DNA from 4 places in the Bacillus kalamii genome. Region 4 is predicted to be linked to each of the others. Evidence: predicted binding sites of a transcription regulator. Region 4 holds the regulator's gene; each other region holds the start of a gene.
What was found. Region 4 encodes Rex, which represses fermentation and respiration genes when NADH is low (regulators of the CRP and FNR family bind a similar motif). Its sites were predicted from a motif close to TTGTGAAATATTTCACAA; they were not measured.

Region 1: the regulator Rex is predicted to act here: its motif matches at 1,439-1,456, upstream of qoxA (cytochrome aa3 quinol oxidase subunit II).
Region 2: the regulator Rex is predicted to act here: its motif matches at 2,347-2,364, upstream of ABC357_RS00495 (L-lactate dehydrogenase).
Region 3: the regulator Rex is predicted to act here: its motif matches at 4,050-4,067, upstream of adhE (bifunctional acetaldehyde-CoA/alcohol dehydrogenase).

Annotation. Positions count from the first base shown of each region.
Region 1 is NZ_JBDFMI010000001.1:2,502,045-2,507,873, reverse strand. Features, by position in the region: gene qoxB (cytochrome aa3 quinol oxidase subunit I) at 1-135, opposite strand, end outside; gene qoxA (cytochrome aa3 quinol oxidase subunit II) at 181-1,158, opposite strand; gene ABC357_RS12410 (DNA sulfur modification protein DndB) at 1,952-3,055, shown strand; gene ABC357_RS12405 (DNA sulfur modification protein DndB) at 3,052-4,104, shown strand; gene ABC357_RS12400 (competence protein ComK) at 4,250-4,825, shown strand; gene bcaP (branched-chain amino acid transporter BcaP) at 5,151-5,829, shown strand, end outside.
Region 2 is NZ_JBDFMI010000001.1:92,016-97,844, reverse strand. Features, by position in the region: gene ABC357_RS00510 (cysteine hydrolase family protein) at 1-338, opposite strand, end outside; gene ABC357_RS00505 (hypothetical protein) at 427-1,239, shown strand; gene ABC357_RS00500 (class I SAM-dependent methyltransferase) at 1,297-1,923, opposite strand; gene ABC357_RS00495 (L-lactate dehydrogenase) at 2,452-3,399, shown strand; tRNA gene ABC357_RS00490 (tRNA-Lys) at 3,543-3,615, shown strand; gene ABC357_RS00485 (LTA synthase family protein) at 3,713-5,563, opposite strand.
Region 3 is NZ_JBDFMI010000001.1:1,540,032-1,545,860, forward strand. Features, by position in the region: gene ABC357_RS07760 (DEAD/DEAH box helicase) at 1-319, shown strand, start outside; gene ABC357_RS07765 (LCP family protein) at 385-1,284, shown strand; gene trhA (PAQR family membrane homeostasis protein TrhA) at 1,412-2,062, shown strand; gene ABC357_RS07775 (phosphotransferase enzyme family protein) at 2,582-3,586, shown strand; gene ABC357_RS07780 (hypothetical protein) at 3,776-4,012, shown strand; gene adhE (bifunctional acetaldehyde-CoA/alcohol dehydrogenase) at 4,152-5,829, shown strand, end outside.
Region 4 is NZ_JBDFMI010000006.1:916,356-922,184, forward strand. Features, by position in the region: gene tsaD (tRNA (adenosine(37)-N6)-threonylcarbamoyltransferase complex transferase subunit TsaD) at 1-6, shown strand, start outside; gene ABC357_RS22440 (ABC-F family ATP-binding cassette domain-containing protein) at 303-2,240, opposite strand; gene ABC357_RS22445 (redox-sensing transcriptional repressor Rex) at 2,796-3,479, shown strand; gene ABC357_RS22450 (YdiK family protein) at 3,527-3,730, opposite strand; gene ABC357_RS22455 (CPBP family intramembrane glutamic endopeptidase) at 3,727-4,458, opposite strand; gene groES (co-chaperone GroES) at 4,768-5,052, shown strand; gene groL (chaperonin GroEL) at 5,105-5,829, shown strand, end outside.

The DNA of each region.
Region 1 (5,829 bases), on a different contig from region 4:
CCATTCATCTTTCAAGTAGCGCCATTTCTTAAAGTAGGTCAGACCCACTAAAATTGCCAGTGTAGCTACAATAATACTGACGTATGCACCATAAATCATCGGACTCATTTCTACTTTAAATTGATCCCAATTCACAGTTTGTAACTCCTTTCTCAATTGCTGTAATAGGTTCGGACATTATCAATGATTGCTGTGCTCGCCAGCATCATTGCCTTTATTTTCTTTGTCGAACACATTTTTGTCAGTGCCGCTTCCGTCTTTATTCGTCGTATCATCCATATGGTCCATGCCGTCCATATTATCCATGTCCATACCTTTCATGTTTTTATGCTCTACAGGCGGTGGACTGAATTTCAAGTGAGTGGAAGAATAAGATTTTCTGCCGACATAAGGTGTTTTTAATAGTTTATTAAATTCTTTTTCTGTTAGTTTCTTTTCGTTCGTTTTTACATCGTTAACCCATTCTTCGAAATCCGCAGGACTCATTGATAGTGCTTCGAATTCCATCTTGGCCGTTCCTTGACCGCTGAAGTTGGAGTTTCGTCCCATCATGGACTGCGGTTTATCAGCTACAAAGTTCAGCTTGGTAACCATGTTGCTCATACCGTATTTTTGTCCGCCCAGTTGTGGAATCCAAAGACTTGTAATCGGACCATAAGAATAAATGCGGAATTGTACCGGACGCTTCGTCGGGATGTTCACATAGTTGACTGTTTCAATTCCTTCTTCCGGATAACTGAAATGCCATTTCCAGTTGGAAGATGAAGCATAAATAATTAAAGGTTTATCCTTCTCATATCCTTCTGGAGTTTTTTCCACCTTGTTTGTGGTTACGACTGTTACCACAGACAGGATCGTCACGATAATGATCGGAATAATTGTCCAAGTGAATTCAAGGTACTTATTCCCTTTATCATGTGGCGGCTCATAATCTTTAGGAGCTTTTGAAGCCCGGTATTTGATAAGCATGTAAACTAATAGCGCCCATACAACTACCAGAATAATGATCATAAAGATTACTGAAAAGTTAATTGTATTTGCTTGTGTTTGAGCAACAGGACCATTTGGTCTAAACACGAGCGGTCTTTTATAATCGCATCCTGATAGAGCAAGGATTGTTAAAAAAGAACCAAATATGATTGCCCACTTCTTTTTCATAATGTACCCCTTTCTTAAGTGATAAGTGTGCTTCTTAAATCTCTAAACGATGAGAGAAATAGACGTCACAAATCGGAAAATCGACAAAATTCGGAATATGAAGATTCTCCAGATGCATGTAACTATTGAGGTATAGTGTTAGTGCATTCACATACCTGTAGTTATACTATATTAACTCAAAGTTAAAAATTCAAACATTAAAGATTTGTGATAATTTTGTGAAGGAAGGAAATGGTTAGAAATACTGGATTTTTCAGAAAAAAAGTTAATTAAATATAAATAATGAAATATTTTACATTATTTTAACATAATATTTTACAGATGTTGAATATTGATATATTAGTAATGTGTTAATGGTGAAAACTATATATATTTTGTAAAAAGGTGAGCAAATGGAAAATGTGAACAAATATTGTCAATTTTTAAAAGGATAAAAATAAGGAAAAAACTTTATAGTTGCGATTTATACCAAAAGGAATTATCGACTGTATGGATAGAGAAAAACTTTGTTTACGGAAACTGGAAGCAAAAAAATGACAGTTTCATAGAAACAAGTTTAAAAGTAAAAGAACAAACATGATGCAGTCATTTTTTTGTATGAATGAATTTTTTCGAGATTTACTCTTTTGCGAAAAAAAAGCACATTATACAGAATTAAAATAAAAAATCAATGTTTAGGAAGCGAAGTTAGTTAAGTATAAAAATGATTTAACGGAAAATTTATAATGTGGAACATTTAATGATTTACTTCCAAGTATTTACAGATGATAATATGACTTAAGGAGGAGATTAAATGTCCAATACGTCAGTTGTTTCTAAAATTAAGGGGACTTCCTTCCCTCAATTTGGTAAAGAAGTCTTAATTACCCAGATGAACTTTGCTACATTGGAGGCGATTTTTCAGATTGATGAAAATGTTCAACGAAAACTGGACCTCAAAAAAAGGGGAGAAATCAGATCGTTTATCTTAAAGGCTTTAGAAAGCGATTTTGAATTCATCTTTTCACCATTTATCTTTTCAGCAAGAGGAAGCATAATGCCCAACAGTGAGGGAGATTGGGAATTGGAAGCAGGTAGCTCGCTCTACATACTGGATGGCCAACATCGATTTAAAGCCTTGGAATCGTGTTTGAGTCATTTAAAGGTGCTGAAGGATATTCATGAAGATCTTCTGCAATTGGAAAAAGCAGAAGAACAGATGAAAATGATCAATAAATTGAAAGCGTATCCAATCGCTATGCAAATATATCTGCACTTAGATCAAAAGAGTGAAAGGCAGTTGTTCTCTGATTTGAATACTGAAAGAAGGGAGGCACATACTGGATTGGTCATGAAATATGACCATAGAGACTTTTATACGTCTTTGACGAGAAAGCTTGCCTGCCGTTTGCATGAGAATTTTGAGATAGAACTGAATCTATCTAGAATCAGCTTCAATAGCTCAGCCTATACCTCGTTGCCAATTATGAGAAAGTGCCTAATTGCGTTATTTGAAGGTTGTCTCAATGTATATAATGCTAGCCCAGCTTGCATATATGCCGAAAAAGAAGATTTAGAAAGGATTGCCTATTCTTTTTTTATTAAATGGACTGAGATATTTCCTAAAAATGGTCATAACCGAAAGAAATTTGCCTGTGGATTGACTGGAATACAAATATCACTAGCATATACAGTATTTCAGCTTGTAAGAGATTACGGATATACCTACGATGAGGCGATTGCAGCTTTGGATGGTTTGAAAAAGAATTGCACATGGAAAAATGATGATCCGTTGTTTGCACATTTATACGTCAGGGAGACGAGAAAACTGAAAAACCATTCAGTTTCCAATATGATCAAATGGACAAGCCAACAGTTCCTTGAAACGTTGAAAAAAAGAGGAGGACTGATCGTATGATTGAAAAGAATGTATTCGATAAAAGGCAGACAATGGGTGCGCTTACGATAAAGGAAATAAAACAATTGTATCAGGATGGTAATCTTATCCTCAGGGATACGGTTCCTAACCATGTTCGGCGAATCCGATATTACATAAAAAATAACGTATTGAATGGTGACATTTATTTTCCTCCGATTGTCGCAGCCATTACATTCAAAGTAGAAGGGGAAGGAGTTCCTGGTTGTTATGAAGTCATCGATGGATCCCACCGCCTTAAAGCTTTCATGCAATTGAATGGAGATTATATGAAAGTGGAGGAAGTGGATGGTGAAGGAAATCTGCGCGAGCATTATAAATTAATTGAACTGTTGGAACAGACTCGGATTACATTTCAATGCCTGTCTGGATTGTCCAATGAAGAGAAAGATCAGCTTTATATAGATTTAAACACAAAAGGAAAAAAGGTGGCTTTGTCAAAGCGGATTTCTTTTGATTCAAGAAGCCCATTGAATCAGATAACTAACGACATATTAAGAAACACTAAAGACCTTATGGAAGCAGGAGTGGAGACTGAAAAAAGAGCAGTCATCAGACCCGCCAATCAAAAACTGCTGTCTTTATCACAATTGAAGCAGATTGTGTCAGTTTTTCTTTATGGAAAGGCAGTTATGCAAGAAGGCGAAGAGAATAGACAGTTGATTTATATGGACTCAAACGAATATGCTGAATTGATTTCACTTTGGTTTCAGGAATTATTTGTTTTTGTGAATGCAAAAAAGATTGGCAATTATCATTTATCTATGTTGGCAAGTTTTCCATTGTTGATGGCTATTGCCATGTATGTGAATGACAGACAGCTGAAAAGATCGTTCATTGTAAGAAAAAAAGAAATGCTGGTTAAAATGCATGGCCTTCGCCACATTGATTGGAGATCGCAAAATCCAAAGTGGACGGAATTCGAGGGGAAAAGAAAAGGAGTCGATAATTATTTTTATTTAGCAAGTAATAAGGAGAATTTTAAAAAACTGATAGATATGCTTAAACGTGAGGAGGTGAGGACAATGTGAAAGAAAAACAGAAAAACCCCCAAGCAAGTCTGGCAGGACATCGCTGCTTGAGGGCACCAGACAGGGTATACCTGCTGACAATAGCAAGTATACCTTTTCCAAGGAAAAAAGAAAATGTTTTATTAATATGGAAGAGGTGGATGAGTTGAAGAAAGTTCCTGATTATAAATTGATTTTTGATTCTGTATTGATGTATACACGCTACGATTCAAACGGAGAACATTATGCAACTGTGATTGAAACGGATGGTGTGATCCACGTCAACCAAAAACCGATTGATATTATGAAAGAATCCATCCTGTATTATGGTAGTGACCTTTCAGGAGCGATTAAAGGCGCCAAACACCTATTGGGGGATATACGCATACCGCCGCTTAAGGTAAGTGGTTTTCATCGAATGTACTGGCTATGTACAGAAAAACTTACAAGTGGGAGTTGTATTTTCATGGCTTGCCACCATATTGACCAGGTTATCGGAAAGCCGAGAAAGAAGCCGGTTACAGTGATATTTAAAAACGGTTATTCAATTAGAGTAGAACTGACTTTGGATCAATTCAATGCAAAGCGGGGCAAGACGAATGATCTTCAGTTTTATACAGAAAAAAGGCTGCGCAATAAACAAGAGAAAGCGTTCAGTGACTACTTGATTATTAAGGATCCCGATACTGGCCGTTATGCTATCAAAAAAGAGCAGCAATCAGAAGATTTTGAAGAAGAATAATGAAACGGAAACCGATTCGATATTTGGATCGGTTTTTTAAGTTGTTGAGGCCGACTCCTTGTACGGATATCTATAAGTAAATGGCCGGTCAGCCAATAGAGAGGTTGACATAGATTAACGGTTTTATGCCCGGTGAGGGGTATATGGTGGGGAATGACTAGAAGTTGATATGGCCAACCAAGTTAATTGTTGACGAGTGCCATTTATATTACTATAATGAATAAATTGTCATTTATTCTATTTTTAAAATAAAATAAATTTTCAGTATATTCTTAATAAACATTCTAAAATTTATGTTTATTCATCTTTGTTGGAGGGTTACATCATGAAGGGTCATTTATTGAGAACAAAAACGATAGAAAGCCTGCTTCAAAGCAGCGGGAGCAATAGTTCGCTTAAACGGGAATTAGGGGCGTTTGATTTAACATTGTTGGGAATCGGAGCGGTTATCGGAACAGGTATTTTCGTATTGACAGGCACGGGTGCTATACAGGCAGGCCCGGCATTGTCCATTTCTTTCGTCATTGCTGCAATGGCTTGTATGTTTTCAGCTTTATCATACGCAGAATTTGCTTCAACGGTACCTATATCCGGTTCAGTCTATACGTATACATATGCTACGCTGGGCGAGTTTTTTGCCTGGATTATTGGATGGGATCTCATATTGGAATATCTTCTTGCCGTCAGTTCAGTTTCCGTGGGATGGTCAGGCTATTTCCAATCCTTTTTGAGCGGGATCGGCATAAAATTTCCGCAGGCTGTATCAGCTGCACCTGGAACAGTGGAAGGGGCCACTACCTATATAAATCTGCCTGCAGTGCTGATTATTATAGCGATTACTTTTGTGTTATCCATTGGGATGAAGGAATCGAAGCGCCTAAATAATATTATGGTCCTCTTGAAGGTCGCGGTTGTATTGTTGTTCATAATCGTCGCGGTTTTTTACGTAAAGCCTTCCAATTGGGTCCCCTTCATGCCTTTTGGCCTGAAAGGGGTATTCTCAA
Region 2 (5,829 bases), on a different contig from region 4:
GCACTGAAGAGCACACAAATATTGCCTGCAATCCCTGTTAAAATGACGTGCTTGGCAACCAGCTGGTATAGCAATGTATTCAATGCAGTTTCATAAAAAGCGGAATGTTTCGGCTTAATGAGGAAAAAATCATCGTCTTCCGGCGATATTTTTTCAAGCACAAATGGGCTAATTGCTACAGCCCATTTCTCCAATAGAATAACTCTGTTCAGTAAATTAACTGTCTGTAACATTCCGCCATTAATCATCGTGGCCTCCAATACTGCCACAATGAAAGTACCTATTTCTTTACTCTCATGATTTTGAACATGGAATCCTTCCTTTTCAAAAGGGGACATCCTCTACATTTCTCCCTAAAAAAGGTATAGTTGTAACTGGAGAAGCAATATCTCTCCACATACGAATACATATCGAAAGGATTCCAACATGTTCAAAAACAAAAGGGGCTTGATTATTTTATTGCTTTGCATCATTCTGGCGGCGGCTTTGATATTCTTTCTTGTCAACAACAGAACGAATGATGAAAAAACACACACTTCTTCCACATCCCAATCGCATGAAAAGAAGAAAGAAAACGTACCTGTCACTGATGAATATGGACCTGAAAAACTGACTTCAGAAGGGCAAAAAATCAAACAAAAAAACTGGGGTACCTATACTTTATTGAAGGACTATACAATCAATCAAACATTCAACGTTTATCCTATGTCCATCACAGTTAAGAATGTACGGATTATTTCAATGGATGGTCTGACAGATGACACAAAAGAACTATTGTCGCAATATACCGGATTAACGTATGAAGAGGCAATGGAAGCTTATCAAGATGATCATCTGAGCATGGAAGAAATGGACCAAAAAGTTGCCTATTCAAAGAGTGAAATCGATGATAAAGGAATTGCGTATATAGAGCTGACCTATCAGGCAAAAAATACATCAACAAAAGAAATCCAATTTTTCAGTTTGGAAAGGGTTACCTTCAATCCCGGCGGCACTTCATATGATGTACCCGATAAGAATTTCATTTTCTCGGAAGATACGTTTATGGGGACCTCTTCCGTCAGCAAAATTGATTATCGGGCAAATGAAGAACGGAAAGGAATAGTAGGTTTATTGAATGATCGGGGTGAAAATCTTAAGGACCTAACTTCTTTCACATTTACCACATCCCCCGTTTCCGATGGAGATTCACATGCCGAAATTACGCCAGCCAAAACATTCACAATCCAGTTGAAATAAATGAAAGAAGCGTTCCTATCTTTGGAACGCTTCTTTTGCTCTTATTAACACCCTATTTTATTTAGTGATTATCATTACTCCTCCACAAAGAGATAGTGGGTAAAATTCACAAATACATGAACCTTTCAGTAAAATATTTATTTCGTTATAAACGAAATAAAATTCCTCATTATCCCAAAACTCCACATTTTCTTGCCGGCACTTTTCAAGTTTTTCTCTTGTTTCAAAAGAAATGTCGCCAATGCATATTTTGCCGTTTTTATTCAACATAGATAATAGGGTATTGATAATGGATACTTTCTTTTCATCTGTAAAATGGTGCAATGTGTAGGTGCTAATAATATAGTCATACGTGTTTCCATAAAAAGCTTCAGGCATTCCATTCAATATATCCCACTCCAACAAATTCGCCTTTGGCATTTTGGGTTGGGCAATGGCGATCATGTCTGTGGAAAAATCTATTCCATCGATACGGTGTCCATTTTCATATAATTTGCTGGATAGTATGCCTGTTCCAAATCCAATGTCCAAAACAGAAGAATTCTTTTTCTGCATCACTTCGTTACATATCATATCCAAGATGTGTGTGTACCCGGCAAAGGGGTATTGGTTGTTTTCTTCACTGACCTGAACTGTATTATCATAATAAGCTGCCCATACATTAAAACCTTGATTATTTAACATATATACCCTCCATTAGTGAACCAATATGACGGGTAATCAACCAAATAAAATGGATTACCCGTAGTGGACCTCAATTGCATTTTTCTTCAGACTGCTGCTATGTACACTTTCCATTTACATCACACCTTTCTTGATTATTGTTAAATTTTAACACATTCATATCCTTTTTTAATATCCGCCTAAGCGGATTTTTAACTGATTCACCCGAGTATGCTTAAAAAAATCTATCTCTGCCAACGACCTCAATATTCTTCTATCATCTTTTATATAGATACGAACGGACAATTATTGATGGATGCTCTTTCTTGCACTTTTTTTCTGTAAAATCTGACTTCATACAAAAAAAAGTCATAAAGAAAAAATGTACAGTCAAAACTATTCTCACACAGTGGATTTACACCATATAATTCATGTATACGTTTTATGTTCAGTACTTCACAGCTATTCTTGATGGTGAAGGCTGCATGATTCGCATATTGATAAATCAGAAAATAAAGGAAACAACCTATAGAGGAGAGAAGACATATTATGATACGTTCCACAAGAAAAGTAGCCATTATCGGCACAGGCTTCGTCGGGGCCAGCGCCGGCTATTCAATCGTTAACCAAAATATTGTCGATGAATTAGTATTGATCGATGTAAACACAGAAAGAGCTCTTGGCGAAGTGATGGATCTTCAACATTGCGTAGATTTCACATCTTCCCGCACAAAAGTCCATTTAGGCACGTACGATGATTGCAAAAATATGGATATCATTATTATTACGGCAGGCGGACCCCCAAAGCCTGGCCAGACACGGCTCGATACATTGGAAATTTCAGCGAAGATCGCCAAATCCATCGTTACAGAAGTCATGAAGAGCGGGTTCTCAGGCATTTTCTTAGTAGCTTCCAATCCGGTCGATATAATCACCTATCTTGTATGGAAAGAATCCGGACTGCCAAGAAACCAAGTGCTTGGAACAGGTACTTCTTTAGATTCATCCCGTTTGAAATCCATCCTTTCACAGCATATCGATGTAGACCCTCGCAGTATTCACGGATATACAATGGGTGAACATGGCGATTCCCAATTTGTCGCTTGGTCCCACTTAACGATCGGCGGGAAACCATTCATGCAAATTCTTGATGAGCACAAAGAAAAATTCAGCAATATCGATTTGGATGAAATTACAGACCAGGTCCGAAAAGCAGGATTTGAAATCCTGAATCGTAAAGGGACCACTTATTATGGCATCGGTAATGCAATTGCCTATATCACACGCTCTATTTTCAATGATGATCATAAAATTATTGCCGTCTCCACTATATTGAATGGTGAATATGGCATGAAGGACATTTGTATGGGCGTACCAGCCATTATTACACGCCACGGTGTAAAAGAAGTCGTTGAACTTCGTTTAACTGACGAAGAAATGAACAAATTCCGCCAGTCTGAAAGTATCTTGAAAGAACATATGACTATGATCGGCTAGTTTTCCAAAAGAAAGAAACCCACTATCAATGTGGGTTTCTTCCTTTTCATCTTTCCTCTTTGTTATTTTCTGAAATAACAAGCGCATTTCTTTACACTTAATTTTATAGCGTTATAATATATATATTGTTTCACAGAAACAACGGGTTGTTAGCTCAGTTGGTAGAGCAGCTGACTCTTAATCAGCGGGTCGTGGGTTCGATCCCCTCACAACCCATACTAAGGGATGCAAAGGAGTTCACCTTTGTATCCCTTTTTATTTTGTATCTAAAAAACCTCTTAGCAGGAGTGCTAAGAGGTTTTTGCATGATATCTTAATTTGCTATGTGCTGCTGGCCCTGCTGAGTAAAACGGAGCAAGTCGCCATATATAATCTTATCTGAGTATTCCAGCTCTTGCTGTGCTTTATCGATATATGGTTTTGCTACCGACTTATCCGGAATGACTTCACCGGTTTTTTTGTCGTACAGCGTTTCACCTGTATACACGTAATCCTTTGTAATGAAGCTGCCATCACGGAATACAGTAAAATCAAGCTTATCTTTAGAGAATATATCTGTCCCCAATTGGATGCTGCCTTTTGTATCGATTCCAAGCAAATCCGATATTGTCGGCTTTAAGTCAATTTGGCCGGATACTTTAGAGATGACCTGTCCTTTTTGGCCAGGGACATGGATAATCAGTGGTACACGCTGTAATTGAGCAGAATCAAAACCGTTGATGCTGTCTTTATTCAAATACTTTGCCATAGCTACGTTGTGGTTTTCAGAAATACCATAATGGTCACCGTACATGACTATGATCGAGTTTTCATAAAGTCCTTCTGTCTTCAAGCCATTAATGAATTGTTCAACAGCTTCGTCCATATAGCGTACCGTTTGGAAGTAATTATTAAGCGTCTTTGAATTAGAATCAAATTTGCCGATAGTTGCATCCTCTTCACCCAGCGTATATGGATGATGGTTTGTTAATGTAATGAACTTCGCATAGAATGGGGCACCTTGAGCTTCCAATTCTTTCAGGTGGGCCATGGATTGTGTAAAGAAATCTTTATCCTTCAAGCCCCAACCGACTGAGTTTTGTTCATTTACATCATAATCTTCAATATTGTAGTATCTGTCATAGCCAAGCGCTTTATACATAACATCGCGATTCCAGAAACTTTTATTGTTCGCATGGAGTGCGGCTGTATTATATCCCTTGTTCTTCAGTGATTCGGCAAAGGTTGTATATTCATTCTGTGAATGGGTGAAGAATACGGAACCTCGGCCGATCGGATATAACGAATTCTCCAGAAGGAATTCTGAGTCCGATGTTTTTCCTTGTCCAACTTGATGATAGAAATTATCGAAGTAATAGCTCTCTTTAATGAACTTATTTAAGAATGGCGTAATTTCCTCGCCATATAATTGGTTGTTAATCACAAAACTCTGCAAACTTTCCAAACTAATCAGAATAACGTTCTTATTTTTGGCGATACCGAATGTGTCTTTATTCGGCTCTTTATAATTGGCATTTGAGTAGTTCTCAATTTCAGCCAATTCACTTCCGTCAGCCATTGCACGCTGTGCGGATGTTTTTGTCGCTAAATAGGCATCATATAAATGGTAGTTGTATGTGCCGATATTTTTAACAAGCATCTCGCGGTCAAACGTACGAGTCAAAAGCTCAGGACGTTCTGTTTCTGCAAGTCCTAAGTTGAAGAATCCAATTGCCACAACTAGAAGGAAATAAACGCGTCGATTGGTCTTCGTGTATGTCTTATTGACAACAAATGAAGGTTTAAATTTCATGACTAAACCAAGGATCAGAACATCGACAAAGAACAATAGGTCCCATGGTGACATAAGCGTCAATATACTTGAGCTTAAATCGCCAAGATTACTTGTCTGTTTTAATAATGGGATCGTCAGGAAGTCTGTAAATTCACGATAATACACGACGTTCCCATATAGAATGGCCGAAACGATAATACTCATGGCCATTATATAGATTGGCCTGAATTTATCCTTAAAGAATAGCCCGAATCCAAAGATCAACATCAGGAAGCATAATGGATTAATGAACAGGATGAACTCCTGCATTCCATTCTCTATATCGATATCAAAACTTACTTTATAGGTTATATATGTTTTTATCCAAAGCATGATGATGGCAAGAGCCATTAACGAAATGCTTGTGTGTGACAGTTTCTCTTTAGTCAGAAACTTTTTCAAAGTCATAGTCCTCCTCTGCACATTGTATATGAAGTAATTGCATGTAAGCTTAAGGCTTTATTTTAAGCACGCGGGCAATAACTAACTTTCTATTTATGTGCGCCATAAGATAAGAGATTAATACTCTTTCGGCGAAAAAGCAATTAGTAAAAGAAGGTAATCGGCGATGGTGCTGCCACATCCATCACGTGATGCTTACTGCAAAAAAATAGGCG
Region 3 (5,829 bases), on a different contig from region 4:
AAGTTCAGCAAAAAGAGAGATTATTCTTTGTTTGCCAAAAGAGCATCAGCTTTCTCAGGGATGGATCGGTGCAATAGAAGCTTCAAACGTCCAAGATGTGAAAATTTTATCGGATCTGCCAAGTGAGATGGAAATAGGAGATCCCTACTTTGCTGAAATGTCATTTCCCTTTACCATTATTGATCGGAAAATATTATGGCTTGGCCAGCCTTTCGGGCAATCAAAAGGGATTCTGCCTCCTTTGGTAGCGGTCCGCGCAGAAACTCCCTTGTTCATTAATCAATTCCTAAGCCGCCTTCCAATAGAGGGACTGTCTTAATGATTGTATATTTTTGGGAAAAACATACAAACTAATCTTACATAGAAATTCGTTAGGGGTGTAAGATGATAATGATAAAAAAGTTCTCTTTACTATTGGTACTTATACTTTTTTGTTCGGCATGTTCCTTAAAATCTCCGCCCTCTGCTGATCCGGGGAAAAGCGGCAAGGAAGAAGCTGAAGCTAAGGATCCTGTTTATATCCTGATCCTTGGGATTGATACAAGAGGGGAAGAGAGGTCACGAAGTGATGCCATCCTGGTCGGACAATATGATATCAGAAAACGCAGTGTAAAACTGGTTTCTTTGATGAGAGATACGTATGTCCGCATTCCCGGCTACACAAAGGGATACAATAAATTGAATACAGCGTACTATCTCGGAGGAAAAGAACTATTAATAAAGACCATTAAAGATAATTTCAATATTCCTATTGATCATTATGCAATTGTGGATTTTAATGGCTTCACGGAAGTGGTGGATGCAATTGCGCCTGAGGGGTTGAAGTTGCAGGTGTCCAAAGAAATGGCAGAGGATATGAAATTGGATGTGCAGCCAGGCAAGAATGTGCTCCATGGAAAAGATGTTTTGAAATATGTCAGGTTCCGCCATGATGACGACAATGATTTCGGAAGAGTGAAGAGGCAACAGGAAGTCATGTTGAAACTAAAAGAAAAAATGGCTGGTGATGTGAGTTCACTTCAGCAAATTGCAGTGATGCCAAAGCTGATTGAAGGAGCAATGAAGTATGTAGAGACAGACCTGGGCATTTCAGACACCTTGTCATTAGCTTCATCTCTTATTATGCATAAAGTTAAATCAGTCGAAACAATGACTATTCCGATATCCGGTGCATTCGAAAACAAATCATATGACCATGCCGGTTCTGTGCTTCAGATGGATAAACAGAAAAACGTAGAGGCTCTACACGGTTTTTTTAATCATACAAAAGCAGTCAATAAATGAATAAGTATAAGCAAACGTGTATTGCTATCCTGCAAAAGCGTTTGCTTTTTCACTTTCTCATAGAAATCGGCATATTCTATTGTATAATAAACATAAGTCAGATGAACCGAAGCGAGGAGTTGAAAATATGAAAGATACACATGTCTATACAAAGAAGGAAGAAATAGTCAATGCAGTTACACATGGAATAGGTGTTCTTTTGAGTATAACAGCTCTTGTTTTCTTGATCATGAATGCTGTCAAAGAAGGAACCGCGTGGCATGTTGTTTCTTTTACCATTTACGGAGTGTCCATGCTGCTTCTTTATCTCTCTTCAACATTAGTACACAGTTTTCCAGAGGGAAAAGCGAAGGATATTTTTGAAATCTTTGACCACTCGGCTATTTATATTTTTATTGCCGGGACATATACACCATTCATGCTTGTTGTTATAAATGGTCCGCTTGGCTGGACATTGCTGAGCATCGTTTGGGGAATTGCATTGGTTGGAATCGTCTTTAAATCGTTTTTTGTTAAAAAATTTATGATGCTCTCCACCATTTTGTATGTGGCGATGGGCTGGTTGATCGTCATAGCTTGGGGGCCATTGACAGCAACACTTCCTGCTGCAGGGATCACATTGCTTGTATGTGGAGGGCTACTCTATACAGTAGGCGCTGTATTCTATGTGTGGAGAGGATTTTTATTCCATCATGCTGTCTGGCATTTATTTGTCCTTGCCGGCTCGGTTGCCCATTTTTTCGCTGTCTTATTCTATGTAACACCCATACGTTTTTAACCCTAAAACATCTCCAATAGGGGATGTTTTTCAGTTTGATGCTGTGCAAATGAAGACAACTCTTTTTCTTGCGAGACAAGGAAAACTACTTGGGACGAAGATGTTGATAGTTGGTAAATGCTTTAATGGCAATTTGATTGTGATTCAATTCACATAATTGTCAAACTTTAAACAATATTATATAATAAAATAGAACAATGGAACTGGGAACGGTTAAGAAAAATGGGGATGTTTTTCTTAAAGAAGGGGTTTTATATAATATAGGATTTTTTACTGAGTACCTTATAGTTGATTGGGATTTTTGATTGCAGAATATGTCAATGAACTATAATGTATTGATGAAAGAATCATTATGCTATTGGTACAATACCAATCTTAGCTACGGAATGGTTTTTTTACGTAAGCTTGCCTTATATTTTAAGGCAGGCTTTTTACATATACAAAGAATGTTGCTTATATTGTTTGAATATATAGAATTTAACATTATACTGTATGAAAGCCTATGAAAGAAGGGATTCGATGGAAACGGAAGTGGAGGTATTATTTACGCAGCAAATTATTGAATACGGTGCGGATTTGTTTGGGATGAATAGCCAATCTCTAAAAAAGCTGGGTGAGTACGAGAGTTATATTTTCGAGGGTGAAAGGCAAATGCGACAGGTGATCCTGAGGTTTACCCACAGCAGCCATCGTACATTGGATCAATTGGAAGCAGAGTGTGATTTTGTACAATATCTAAAAGAAAATGGAATCCATGTATATAAACAATTTAAGTCTAGAAATTATAAGTTTGCTGAAGGGTTAGAAACAAAAAATGGGAGTCAGTTCTACGTCACCTGTTATGAGAAACTCTCAGGCCGCCGTGCTGAAACCGCTGATATGGAAAACCATAGATTTTTGGAACAATGGGGAAATACAATCGGAAAAATGCATTCTTTGGCAATTGGATACGAGCCAGTGGCATCTATACCGAAAAGAAAGAGTTGGAGAGAAGAAGAACTGCTGAATTTACAGTCAAATGGTGATAAGATACCTATCCATATTCTGGAATATGCAGATTCGGTCGTCAGTGAACTAGATGCCTTCCCTGTAACAAAAAATAATTACGGGCTCATCCATTCAGATCTTCATACAGGCAATTTTTTGATAGAAAATAACCATTTAAATGTTTTTGACTTTGACGATTGCACGTATCATTGGTTTGCGAGCGATATAGCTATTCCGCTCTATTATTCTCTTGTGAGGGCCAATTTATCAAGTAAAGAGGCAACAAGACGGTTCACGGAGTTTTTTTTAACACATTTTCTGGAAGGCTACCGGAAAGCGAAGGACCTGGAACAGACAGAAATAGAAGCCATCCCCCTTTTTCTTCGCTTAAGAGATATCACTTTATTAAGCTTCATGTATAAAAAATTTGATTTTGATCAATTATCGATCAATGAGAAATCATTATTCGACCAGGTTTTTGAGAGAGTAAACACACAATCTACTATTACGCCTTTAGATTTCTTGGGATGGAAATAGCCATGGGAGGCAGCCTCTCTTTAGGAGGGGGTGTCTCATAAGAAAAGGAAGCGCTTTCTGTTTTTGCATTTTTTGTTCAAATATGAAAATGACATAGTTTGTTCAATATTTCACAATCTTTTCTTCATAACTCTCGCTTATAATAAAGCCTGTAGAGAGAGAAGCAAGACATAAAAGGAGAGATGATCCATGTTGATTTGTGAATGGAAACCATTCAGTACAGATTTGAAAATGTACAATCAAGATGAATTTGAACAGATGATGAATGATAAGTTTGAAGCTATGCAGTTTGAACAGAATGAAGAGATTCCAAGCATAATCTGGACTAAGAATTATGTTTGTCTGATCAAAAAGAATGCAAGAATCATTAATGATATCTCTATCACTAAAATACCTCGAAATCCTGAGTGCAGATCGTGTGGATGAAATAATCTGAAGCCGATAAACCCATCTGTACAGAAACATGCTCAATATTTCACAAACTTTTTGTATTACACTATGTATTTATTCTTAGGAGGCAAGATGTACAATGACAGTTGCTGTAAAAGATAATAAACCAGAAGTAATGAAAGAAGAAAATAATGTTGAAACAATGATCAATGACTTAGCGAAAAAGGGGAAACAAGCCCTAAATGAGTTTATGGAACTTGATCAAGAAACAATAGATAACATCGTGAAAGAAATGGCGCTTGCAGGTCTTGACCAGCATATGAGATTAGCTAAAATGGCTGTTGAAGAAACGGGCAGAGGCGTGTACGAAGATAAAATCATAAAAAATATGTTCGCCACTGAATATGTTTACCATAATATTAAGTACGATAAGACAGTGGGTATCATTAACGAGCGCACTCAAGAAGGTCTTTATGAAATCGCTGAACCAGTTGGGGTTGTAGCTGGGGTTACACCGGTAACGAATCCAACATCCACTACGATGTTCAAAGCGATCATCTCTATTAAAACAAGAAATCCTATTATTTTTGCTTTCCATCCATCTGCACAAAAATGCAGCTCAGAAGCTGCGCGTATATTAAGAGATGCTGCTGTAAAAGCAGGCGCTCCTGAAAATTGTATCCAGTGGATCGAAAAACCTTCCATTGAAGGCACAAAACTATTGATGAACCATAAAGATGTAGCGCTAGTGTTGGCTACAGGAGGCGCAGGAATGGTAAAATCAGCATACAGTACAGGAAAACCAGCGCTTGGCGTAGGGCCAGGGAACGTTCCATGCTACATAGAAAAAACGGCAAACATCAAACGTTCTGTCAATGATTTAATTCTTTCAAAAACATTCGACAACGGTATGATTTGCGCTTCTGAGCAAGCGGTCATCATCGATAAAGAAATCTATCAGGAAGTAAAAGATGAGTTAATCAGCAATAACTGCTATTTTGTAAAACCTGATGAGAAGAAAAAATTAGAAAAATTAGTCATTAATGAACAGTCCTGCGCTGTCAATGCCGATATTGTCGGTAAACCAGCAGCTGTGATTGCAGAAATGGCAGGTATAAAAGTGCCGGAAGATACAAAAATCCTGATTGTTGAGTGTAAGTCTGTAGGTCCTCAAGAACCGTTATCAAGAGAAAAGCTTTCTCCAGTACTTGCTTGCTTCCAATCCAAGAGCACTGAGGACGGAATCCGTTTAGCGGACGAAATGCTTGAATTCGGAGGCCTCGGCCACTCTGCTGTCATCCATTCAGAAGATCAGGAAGTAATCGAAAAATATGGCCTACGCATGAAAGCTTGCCGTATCATCGTCAATGCTCCTTCTTCACAAGGTGCTATCGGAGATATTTATAACTCTTATATGCCTTCCTTGACACTGGGCTGTGGTTCTTACGGAAATAACTCTGTCAGCACAAATGTTACATCTGTCCACTTATTGAATATCAAAAAAATGGCGAAAAGAAGCGTAAATATGCAATGGTTTAAAGTTCCGCCTAAAATTTTCTTTGAAAAGAATTCCATTCAATATCTGTCTAAAATGCCTAACATTTCAAAAGCCTTTATCGTAACAGATCCTGGAATGGTTGATTTAGGATACGTAGACCGCATCCTCTACTATTTAAGAAAGCGCCCTGATTATGTCCATTGTGAGATATTCTCAGATGTTGAGCCGGATCCATCCATCGATACAGTAATGCGCGGCGCTAAAATGATGGAGGAATTCAAGCCGGATTGCATCATCACATTGGGTGGCGGTTCAGCAATGGACGCTGCAAAAGGAATGTGGCTGTTCTATGAGC
Region 4 (5,829 bases):
CTATAATAATCGGCGATAGGCTTTTAGGCCTATCGCCTTTTTTGTTTTTAAGAAAAAGTTATTCACGTTTCATCCACAAAAGACAAAAGTTATCACCATTATTGTCCACAAATAAAATACGTTTAAAATGACTTATTTTAGACTTTTCCACATTATTCACACTTATTCGTACATTTATCCACAATAAAATCGAGTTGTTCACAGTTAGTTGTGTATATATATTATTTATCCACAGAATTCTGAATATTTATGCCGAAAGAAATATCCAGAGCGATTTGCTCTGGATAAATAGTTCTCTGTTACTATAAAGAATTTTGTTCTTCCTCGAGTTGTCCCCATTCCTCCATCAGCTGGTCAAGTTCTTTATTGGATTGATCGAGCACTTCGTTAATAGTAAGAACTTGCTCATGGTCCTGATAAACAGCCGGATCGCATAATAACTCATTCTGTTTGGCTATCTTCAGCTCCAACTCTTCCATTTGCCCTTCGATTTCCTCGATTCTCCGGGAAATTTGCCGTTGTCTCTTTTTCACTTCTTTATCTTGCTGATAACTGCCTTTATCATCTTGGGGAACTGAAGCAGTGGTAGCTGCCTGTGCTTGATCATATAGTTCATGCGCTGCTTTTTCTGCTTTCTTTTCCACAAAGTAATCATAGTCACCAAGGAATTCTTCACTGCCATCTGTGGATAACTCAATCACCTTAGAAGCAATGCGATTAATAAAATAACGGTCATGGGATACAAATAAGATAGTGCCCGGAAATTCAACTAGCGCATTTTCCAAGACGATTTTGCTATCGAGATCCAAATGGTTGGTAGGCTCGTCCAATATTAAGAAATTTGCGCCCTGCATCATAAGCTTGGATAAGGCTAAGCGGGCTTTTTCTCCTCCGCTGAGCGTAGAAACAGGTTTTAGAACATCATCACCTGAAAATAGGAAATTTCCAAGCACTGTGCGGATGTCTTTTTCATTGGTTGTCGGATATTCATCCCACAGTTCGTTCAATACTCGTTTATTTGAAGTAAGGTTTGCTTGCTCCTGGTCATAATAGCCGATAACGACATTCGATCCGAAATCAACATGCCCTTTCAATAAAGGAAGCTTATTCAGCACGGTTTTTAATAAAGTGGTTTTACCGACGCCGTTCGGTCCGACGAGGGCGATACTGTCGCCCTTTGAAATGGCAATGTTGATATTGCGCGAGATAGGCTGTCCTTCATATCCAACGCTCGCATCAGTGATGTTTGCGACAATGTTGCCGCTTTGCTTTGTCATCCGGAAGGTAAAAGAAGCCGACTTTTCGTCTCCTAATGGACGATCCATTACCTCCATACGGTCCAGTTGCTTCCTGCGGCTTTGGGCCCGCTTCGTTGTCGTCGCACGGGCAATATTTTTTTGGATAAAATCATTCAGTTTCGCAATTTCATCCTGTTGTTTCTCATACAGCTTCATTTCTCGCTCATAATTAGCTGCTTTTTCTTCCAGATAGTAGCTGTAATTGCCATGGTATTTCTTGCTTGTAGTACGTGAAATTTCATAAATAACAGATACTACTTTATCCATGAAGTAGCGGTCATGGGAAACAATCAAAACAGCACCCTTGTAACCAAGAAGGTATTGTTCCAGCCATGTCAGCGTTTCGATATCCAGATGGTTCGTAGGTTCGTCCAGAATCAACAAATCGGGCTGCGAAAGCAGGAGCTTCCCTAACGCCAATCTTGTCCTTTGCCCGCCGCTTAAAGAAGAGACGGGTGTTTCGTAATCGAATTGCTGGAATTGAAGGCCATGCAGGACGGAGCGGATATCTGCTTCATACTGATAGCCCCCTTTTTCCTTAAAGGCAATTTGTAACTCATCGTATTCACGCATGATTTGCTGGTAGAGCACTTCATTATTATATGTTTCCGGTAGAGTCATTTTTTCCTCAAGCGAACGGAGCTTTCTTTCCAGATCAATCAGATGGGCAAAGACAGTCAGCATCTCCTCCCATATGGTCTTATCCGATTCAAGGCCTGTATTTTGAGCTAAATAACCGAACGTTAAGTCTTTTGGTTTGATTATTTCTCCTCCATCATAGGATAATTGCCCTGCGATGATTTTCAGGAGAGTTGATTTTCCGGCTCCGTTTCTTCCGACCAAGCCGATGCGGTCCCTTTGCTGGACTTCCAGTTTTATATCAGAAAGGACTTTTTCAGCCCCAAAGTATTTAGAGATTCTATTAACTTGTAGAACGATCATAATTTTTTCACCTCGGTTGTCATAGTTGTAGTGTAAACGATAAAAGGGTCAATGGGCAATTATGTAAAGCTTCTTTTGTGAAATGCAATACAAACTTTTGCACAAAGAAAGGAAAATAGTGTATGATTTAACGTAGGGGCTAATCTGCACGTTCAGATCAGTCCGGCAACTATCAATAGACATTCACATCAGTAAGAGTGCACATACAAACATTCCATCCGTGTACTGTTTGGTTATACAGCAAGTTACGTGCTATTATGTTGCTATCCTGTTATGTCCATGGATAAACCATGCACCTATTAGTTGTTGAAAAATCAAAATTTTTGATTATGTTTGACAATAACGGATAAAAAGGCGATAGGGGACAGTACGGGAATGAAAGCGTTAACAGGGATGCGCATTTGCGCAGTGAGCTTTACTTACTCCGAACGGTCAATTACTTCCTAATCAAAAGGTTAAGCCTTTTATTTAGGAAAAAAAGGAGTATCATCAGACCCTGATTATTATAGACAAAAATTAGTAAGAATGAGCAGAATATATTGGGGGGAGTTATTTATGCCGCATGATACATTAAAAATCCCGCAAGCAACGGCGAAGCGTTTACCGTTGTATTATCGGTTCTTAAAGAATTTGCATTCATCAGGAAAACAAAGAGTTTCTTCCGCAGAATTAAGTGAAGCGGTAAAAGTGGATTCAGCAACTATCCGCAGGGATTTTTCGTACTTTGGAGCGCTTGGCAAGAAAGGCTATGGCTATAATGTCAATTATTTATTATCTTTTTTCCGTAAAACACTTGACCAGGATGAGCTGACCAAAGTTGCGTTGATCGGGGTAGGGAATTTAGGGACCGCTTTTTTGCACTATAATTTCTTGAAAAATAATAATACGAAAATCGAAATGGCTTTTGATGTTTCGGAGGATAAAGTGGGTACGAAGATAGGGGAAGTAGAAATTTATCATATGGATGAAATGGAGGAACGCCTTCAGAAAGAGGGAGTTTCTGTTGCGATTTTGACAGTGCCTGCTAAAGTGGCACAGCCAATTACAGATCGTCTTGTCCATTCCAATGTGCAGGGAATCCTGAATTTTACGCCTGCGCGATTAAATGTGCCTGCTTCCATTCGTGTGCACCATATCGATCTTGCCGTTGAATTGCAGTCGCTTGTCTATTTTCTGAAGCATTATCCGATGGAGGATACTCATCATACCGATGATGAAACACCATTGTTCGAGAATTGAACATGAAAAAACCGATCATGCTAGGATCGGTTTTTTTGTATACTTTTTTATTTCTTTTTCATACGCATCAGACGGAAATGGAGCATAAGCAGCCGGATGCCTGTCCCAAAATCGATTGTGGCAAGAAAGACGATTAAAAAAGAAAATAAGTTCCAGCCATCCTGTGATACGTAGTTGATGGCCAGGAACGTGAAGACGATGCCAAGAACTATATACAGCAAGCCAGAGGCTAAAGGTGATTGACGTCTCATAATATTCCTCCAATAATGCTTTGTACGGTTTCAATAGATTGCATGATATCATCGTACTTCAATTGGACGATGACAACCAGCGTGTTCATCATGACATGGGCGAAGATGGGGACCAATATGCGATTCGTCCGTACATAGAGAAAGGCAAATGTGAACCCAATGGCTGAATAAAGCAGGATATGCGGCAGCTCCCTGTGCGCCAATCCAAAAATGACCGAGCTGACCAAAGCAGAAATGAAGAAGTTATACTTTTTGTATATGGTTCCGAAAATGATTTTCCGAAACACAATCTCTTCAAGAATTGGGCCAATTATGCTGGTTAAGATAACGAAAAGAGGGATGCTCTTAATCATTTGCATAATGAATGACGTGTTTTCCGATACGGTATTTATGCCAACCAATTGTTCAATTCGGACGGCGATATTCTGAGCGAATATCGCGATGAAAATTCCGCCGATCGCCCAGGCGATGGAAATGCCAACGGATGCTTTCGGTTTGTCGCGGAGGTTGCCTTCACCGGCAGAGCGTTCTTTCCGAAGCAGCCACAGGATGATGAACAAAGTTGCCAGGAAAGCGAAAATGGACCAATACGCATAACCATTAAGGATTGCCTTCTGTTCAGGCACCCCGGCCATCTTCCATATGAACGTAAAGAGCGGTGTCCCGAAAAATGGCGATAAAAGCATACACACATAAGTGATTAAAATCAATATATATTCTTTTTTCACTGAGTTAACTCCTTTAAAAAAGCACTTATGAGTATTGTACTTCTTTTTAGGGAAAGGTTACAAACGATTCCGGTTAATTGCTTGCTTAGGATTGTAATAGTAATGCCTTTTATGGCCCATACTGTAGAAGGTTACATCAATTTGTTGAGGCAAATGGCAAATCATGTAGAAAAAACGGGGATTTTTTTTAAAGTGAAATACTTGAAAAAAAGAGCAAATTTCATTATGATAATAATTGTGTTAGCACTCATTAGTGTTGAGTGCTAATAGATAATCTATCGTGAGTTAAAATTGAGGAGGGTGTTTTTCTTGTTAAAACCATTAGGAGATCGCGTTATTATTGAACTAGTTCAATCTGAAGAAAAAACTGCAAGCGGTATCGTACTGCCTGATACTGCAAAGGAAAAGCCTCAAGAAGGTAAAGTAATTGCTGTAGGCGCAGGAAATGTACTTGATAATGGCGAGCGGGTTGCTCCAGAGGTTGCTGTTGGCGATCGTATCATCTTCTCAAAATATGCAGGTACTGAAGTGAAATATGAAGGTACTGAATACTTAATTTTACGCGAAAGCGACATATTGGCAATTATCGGTTAATCAAAACCATACTTATACGAAACGTTTAAAAATTTAGGGAGGTAATGGAAACATGGCTAAAGATATTAAGTTCAGTGAAGAAGCACGCCGTTCAATGCTTCGTGGTGTAGATGCTCTTGCAAATGCAGTAAAAGTAACTCTTGGACCAAAAGGACGCAACGTGGTTCTTGAAAAGAAATTCGGTTCACCGCTTATCACAAATGACGGTGTAACGATCGCTAAAGAAATCGAGCTTGAAGATGCATTCGAAAACATGGGTGCTAAATTGGTTGCTGAAGTAGCAAGCAAAACAAACGATATCGCTGGTGACGGTACGACAACTGCAACAGTCCTTGCACAAGCAATGATCCGTGAAGGCTTGAAAAACGTTACTGCTGGCGCTAACCCAATGGGCATCCGCAAAGGGATCGAAAAAGCGGTTAAAGCTGCTGTTGAAGAGTTGAAAGAAATCTCACGCCCAATCGAAAGCAAAGAATCAATCGCTCAAGTAGCGGCTATCTCTGCTGCTGATGACGAAGTCGGCCAATTGATTGCGGAAGCGATGGAACGCGTTGGAAACGACGGCGTTATCACAATTGAAGAATCTAAAGGATTCGCAACTGAATTGGACGTAGTAGAAGGTATGCAATTCGACCGTGGATATGCATCTCCATACATGGTAACTGACAGCGACAAAATGGAAGCTGTTCTTGAAAACCCATATATCCTGATCACTGACAAGAAAATCGGCAGCATCCAAGAAATCCTGCCAGTGCTTGAACAAGTGGTACAACAAGG